DNA from 2 places in the Brochothrix thermosphacta DSM 20171 genome. Region 2 is predicted to be linked to the other one. Evidence: riboswitches for the same ligand, from Rfam matches in the RefSeq annotation. Region 2 holds a riboswitch; the other holds the start of a gene.
The links. Region 2 has a riboswitch for thiamine pyrophosphate ahead of tenA (thiaminase II). Riboswitches for the same ligand answer to the same signal wherever they lie in the genome.

Region 1 (3,158 bases), 500 kb from region 2:
AAAAGTGGGTTCATCTAGTAATAATAGTTGTGGTTCTGTAATAACGCTTGAAGCAACGCTTAAACGTCGTTTTTGCCCCATTGATAATGAGAGCGGATGAATTGCTTGGCGTGCCGTCAGGCTGAAATAGTCTAAATAGGCGAGGATACGTTCCTCTTTAGCCTCTTCAGTGAGTTTTTCGAATTGTAAGCCAAAGGCCAAATCCTCTTTTACTGTATCACATACAAATTGATAATCAGGATTTTGGAAGACGAAGCCCGTTGTTTCTTGTGAACCATTTGGGAAAGTGAGTTTTCCGCTTGTTTTAAGCAAGCCGCGAAGTCCTTCTAACAAGGTGGATTTCCCTGAGCCGTTCTCCCCGGAAATACAAAGCCAATCCCCCGTTTGAACAGTGAGGTTATCTAGGGAAACCACTGTTTGTTTTTTTCGTTTTACTTTGAACTGTGAAGCGGTGAGTAAATTTTCAGGAGATGCGATAGGAATACGCTCGAATTTTGGAGCAAGTGTCCAACTTTCAGGGTGCCAAATCCCGGCATCGTGCAGATAGTCTGTATGTGTTGTCAAAATTTCAGCAGTAGGTCCATCCGCTATAATGGAGCCATCTTCTGACATAATGACTATGCGCGAGACATAATCGATAATTTCGGTAATCTTATGTTCCACTACGATGACCGTTTGTTGCTGAGTGAGCTGTTTCATTTGTTCCCAAAAATACTGTGTTGCTTCAGGGTCAAGCATTGCTGTGGGTTCATCTAGGTAGTAGAAATCACTTTTCAGAGCTAATAAACTCGCTAATTGCAAACGTTGCTTCATTCCGCCTGACAATTTATTGATGGCGGTATGTGTATCCGTTGTAACGTTAGCAAGTGCCATGTAATGAGCAATACGCTCCGGCATCTCTGCTGAGGGAATTTGTTGATTTTCAAATACGAACGCAATTTCTTCATCCGTGTAAGGCATGTTGAATTGCGCATCAGGATCTTGAAAGAAATACGCGGTGTTATCAGGGACACGTAAATCATCCCATTTAGCAGGGACATCAATAATGGTTGGAATAAGCCCAGCTAATACTTCGAGTAAGGTGGATTTACCAGCACCACTAGGGCCTAAAACTAAGATTTTTTCACCGCTTGTATAAGAAAAATCCAGATTTTTAAGAAACGCTTCTTTCATACCTGGAAATAACAGTCGTAGATTTTTTGTGCCATACTCGTTATTTGAGAGCATCGTAGTCATCCTTTGTGATGGGACGTACCATTTGAGCAACACCTGTTTTCTCCATTGCTTTAGCAAGGTAGTAAGTTAAGAAACCGGTAATGATGATTGTACCAATGAAGCGGAAAACAATGATAAGAGTCAAAGCCCAAGGTTGAACAGCGAGGTAACCATATGGCCAGTCAATTAAGAAAGAAGCAAGGCAAGCTAGTAAGCCTGATATAATAGCCGTATCTAATGTGAAACGACGGTAACGCGTCATCAAAAAGATGAGTTCACAAGCAAGTCCTTGACCAATACCGTAAACAAAACTTTGCATCCCCATACCTCCTGCTAAAAATGTTTCAATTAGCGCCGCAGCTGCTTCTGCTATTAAGGCTACACCAGGTTTGCGGATAATTAACATTGCAAATGGCCCGGCCATGAACCAAAACCCATAAATCACTTGTTCCAATTGTAAACCAAAGGGTTTTAATAAATCATAAGGAATCGTACCTACTTTATAAATAATCCCGAACACTAATGCAATGACAATCGCTACCAAGGTATCCTTTAATGTGAGTGTCTTTTTCATCTGAATCTCCCCTTTTATCTTATTTTAGGGCATAAAAAAAGCCCCGTTTACATTACCCAAAACCAGGGTTGTAAGCGAAACGTGTTAAAGGTACAGACTTAACCTTTATAATAAATAGACGTTTCCACTTTCCTACGCTGGTATTAACCAAATCAGGTTCAAAGGGATTAGACATACCGTCTATCTCAGCTAAATGAATAGCACCCCTAGTGGATAAATATAAGTTGGTTAAAATATAACACAGACGTTTCACATTAGCAAACGCCGCTCTTTTGTTAACTTTTAAAATAAAAGGTTGACATTGTTGGTGAGGAAAGTTAAAATTTACTTATTCGAGGAATAGGGGAGATTCAGATGAAAACACATTCAATTGCATTTATAGGGATAATGATAGCAGTACTTATTATTTTAGGATTTATACCACCGATCACGATAGGAATCATACCCGTTCCAATTGCAGTACAAAGCATGGGTGTCTTATTAGCAGGATTGTTATTAGGTAAGCGGAACGGTACTATCGCAGTATTGTTATTGTTGCTGCTTGTTGCAGTAGGTTTACCTGTTTTGGCAGGAGGTCGTGGTGGGTTCGCGTTGTTTTACAGCCCAACTGCTGGTTATATAATTGCTTATCCAATCGCTGCTTTTTTAATTGGCTGGTGGAGTGGTAAGTTAGGCGAAAAGCCCTCATTTCTTCGGTTGTTCGCAGTGACTGTTATAGCTGGGGTGCTAGTCATCGATTCATTTGGAGCAATTGGTTTACACTTTGTTACGGGTATGCCTTTAAAAGCTGCATTCTTATCGAACTTGGTATTTATTCCAGGTGATTTACTAAAAGCGATATTGAGCGTTATCATTTTACAACGATTACCCAAAAATTTACGCTACAAGTTAAGAGCCTAATAAAAAAGTCCTATATCGGCTATGGTTAGCGATATAGGGCTTTTTGTTGTTTCTGGAATAATCAATTAGAAGTGTTATAATGACTGTAAGTTAATAATTAGTGTATGAGTGTTAGTGCCAGATATAAATTGATAAAATTTTATAAAATACGTCAATAAAAGGAGAACGATATGACAAGAAAAAAATGGCTTGTTGTGGGCGGTGTGATTGTTGCATTGGTTTTGGTAGCGAGTGTTTTTGGTGTGAAAAAGTATCAAAATGCTAAGGCCGAACGAGAAAAATTAGCAGCTGTTCAGACTGTTGCTAATAATTATGTGAAAAGTTTGCAGTCAAAAGATTTTAAGAAGTTAACAACACTATTATCCAATGATAGCATTAAAGCTGAAGGTTTAGACGAAAAAGAATTGGTAACAAAATACACTAATATTTATGAAGGTATTAATGCTACGATTACGAACATTAAGGCAGA
Region 2 (3,158 bases):
GAGGGCGAACCAGACAAAGTAACTGCAGCAATTAATTATCTGAGTGGTCAAGGAATTATTGTGAAGAAAGAAGGTGAAATCAATGGCTAATTTTTTTAATGAATGGGGTCCCACTTTACTCGATGGTTTAGCTGCGACGATTCAGATGACCGTGATTTCCCTACTGATTTCAATTATTCTCGGCGTCCCTTTAGCTATTCTACTTGTACTAACACGTAAAGGTGGTTACGCGGATAGTCCTGTCGCATACGCTATTTCAAATGCTGCTATCAACGTTATTCGATCAATCCCTTTCATCATATTGCTATTCTTTCTACTCCCTTTTACAAAGGTCGTAGCTGGCACAACGATTGGCGTCCAAGGTGTTATCGTTCCATTAGTTGTCTATTGTGCGCCTTATATTGCACGTTTGATTGAATCTGCATTATTAGAAGTCGATAAAGGTGTTGTTGAAGCGTATCAATCCATGGGTATCTCAACTTGGAAAATCATTTGGTTTGTGGTGGTTCGTGAATCCCGTTCATCGATTGTTTTAGGTTTAACAATTGCTACTATTGGTTTGATTGGCGCAACTGCTATGGCTGGCTTTGTAGGCGCTGGCGGTTTAGGTGACCTTGCTTATCAATTCGGTTATCTTCGCTTCCAACCTAACATGATGTATGCCACCTTAATTTTGTTGATTGTGATTGTACAAATTATTCAATCTCTCGGCAGCTTAATTGCTCGTCGTTTGAAAAAAAATTAATAAAAAATCGCACGGTAGACGTAAAACACGTCAGCTGTGCGATTTTTTTCACTTACTTTTCTGATGGCCATTGTTCTCCGGCATAAGCCATTTCCCAAAATGCCAATTCATACTCCTTAGCCCGTTTAAATGCATCGCGCATTTTTTCCTTTTCCGCTTCACTACTTAGTTCGGCTAAACGATTTAACAAATCAATTTGTACTTGAGTCTCTTTCTGAAATAGCTCGCTACCATAGTTTTCCAGCCAACTAGCATACAAGGGGTTCACTGGTTTACTGTCCCGATAATAAGACCCAATATCTGCATAAAGCCAATAACAAGGAAGTAGTCCAGCAATCGTTTGCCCTAAACTTCCTGCCATCGCCACACGATATAAATGTGATGTATACCCATATGCTGTTGGTAATGGACGAATATCAGTTTGTATTGTTGTCGACATCCCTAATAAACGAGCATGCTCCGTGTGCATTAACATCTCTGCTGCAATTGTTTCTTGTGCTTGCTTCAATAACATATGAGTAACAGCTGTTTCTTCTGCTTGAACTGCTGCTAGCGCATGTATTTTACTATAATGGTTTAGATAATACATATCCTGCACTAAATACCGTTTAAATGCTTCTTCTGGTAATGTTCCTTCTGCTAGTTCGACTACAAAAGGATGTGTCATGCTTTTTTCCCAACTCTTTGCTGTCATGACTTTTAACTCGTCTGTGAACAATGTCATTTTCTGATCCCCCTTTAATTAAGCGTAAAAAAACAACCACCTTCTAAAAAGAGAAAGTGGTTGTTTTTGTATGCGAAAAAACGGCTAAACACCAGCTGTTAAACAGAATGATGTTCCATACGAGAACAAGCCACATTCCTTCCGCTGGTACTAACCAGATCAAGTCAAAGGGTTGAGGACAATGTCCAATCTCAGCTTATCTAAGCTCCCCTAGTGGTGTTTATTTACTGCTTCATCTTAGCATGTTCATTCTAATCATTCAATCGTTATCTTTTTTCATTCATTTTCGTTACAAATTTTTCTGTAATAAGTTGTGGACGCGTAATTGCGCTTCCAACAACAATAGAATGAACACCTAATTGTTTACACTGCTGTGCTTTTTCAGGTGTATCAACATTACCTTCTGCGATGACAGGTAGTGTACATTTCTCAATAATTGTTCGTAGTTTTTCAAAATGATTAGCTGCCAAATCATGACCTTCAGATTCAGCTGTGTACCCAATCAATGTTGTCGATATACAATCAAACCCTAACGATTCAGCATTAAGGGCTTCATCTACTGTAGCAATATCTGCCATTAGTAATATATCAGGATAATTCAACTTAATTTTAGAGACTAATTCTGCTAAACTTTCACCATTCGGTCGTACTCGGCTAGTCGCATCTAAGGCAATCATTTCACAACCTGTTGTCATTAATTCATTAACTTCTAACATTGTGGCTGTAATAAATACAGGGGAGTCCTCATAGTCCCGTTTGATAATTCCTACAATGGGTAAACTTGTTGTCGCTTGAATTGCTATAATATCAATTACTGAATTTGCCCGAATACCAACTGCCCCACCTTGCTCAGCTGCAACTGCTAAACGGCTCATAATGTAAGAACTATGTAAGGGTTCATTTTCTAACGCTTGACATGACACGATTAAACCGTCTTTTACCTTTTTTAACATCGTCATTTTCATCCGCCTCCATTACCTTTTCACTACACTTCTTCACAGCACTCTCTGACGCCATTTTTTTCACGTTACTGTATCACTACTCAAAAATGTTTTCACACACTAAATATAACGATTGCAATCGCTTTCGTCAAATTATAACTGTCACTACTGACCTATTAATGGTGAAAAATTCGAGCTGAAATACATACTGCAAAAAACAGATATTAGAAGATACTTTTGAAGATAAATTCAATGTGAGACCTGAAAATTAAACTGAAGTATATGTCGTTGACTTTAATGCCTGTCTTCAATACTCCAACTAAAAAAGGTAATGGTACGCTTAAAAGATTGAGGATCCTTTCACTATTTACTTGCAAATAATTTAATGCCTAATAGCACTAAAATGCTGCCCATAATTTTATTCAAATAGTGTGAAATACTTTGATTTTTTTGTAGTTTCCCACTCAAAACACCTGCTATGCTTGCAATAACAACACTCCATATGAAACCTGTCATTGTAAAGGTAAACCCCAACAAAACAAATGTTAAGGCCGTACTATCAGAAGGATTAATAAATTGTGGTATAAATGATAAGAAAAACAAGGCTACTTTCGGATTCATCACATTTGTCAACATCCCTTGAACAAAGAGTGTGCGTTTATTAGAGCCCCCACTGATGTGTTCGATATTTCCAAATTGACTTTTATCACGGAACATCTTAACGCCTAAATAAATTAAATAGGCAGCA

Region 1: linked by a shared signal. The riboswitch ahead of V6S17_RS00810 (ECF transporter S component) and the one ahead of tenA (thiaminase II) in region 2 are both predicted to bind thiamine pyrophosphate.

What each region holds. Positions count from the first base shown of each region.
Region 1 is NZ_CP145608.1:149,090-152,247, forward strand. Features, by position in the region: gene V6S17_RS00805 (ABC transporter ATP-binding protein) at 1-1,227, opposite strand, end outside; gene V6S17_RS00810 (ECF transporter S component) at 1,214-1,789, opposite strand; TPP riboswitch at 1,902-2,007, opposite strand; gene V6S17_RS00815 (biotin transporter BioY) at 2,144-2,689, shown strand; gene V6S17_RS00820 (penicillin-binding transpeptidase domain-containing protein) at 2,860-3,158, shown strand, end outside.
Region 2 is NZ_CP145608.1:2,208,840-2,211,997, forward strand. Features, by position in the region: gene V6S17_RS10995 (methionine ABC transporter ATP-binding protein) at 1-90, shown strand, start outside; gene V6S17_RS11000 (methionine ABC transporter permease) at 83-745, shown strand; gene tenA (thiaminase II) at 798-1,469, opposite strand; TPP riboswitch at 1,588-1,691, opposite strand; gene V6S17_RS11010 (N-acetylmannosamine-6-phosphate 2-epimerase) at 1,736-2,422, opposite strand; gene V6S17_RS11015 (LysE family translocator) at 2,774-3,158, opposite strand, start outside.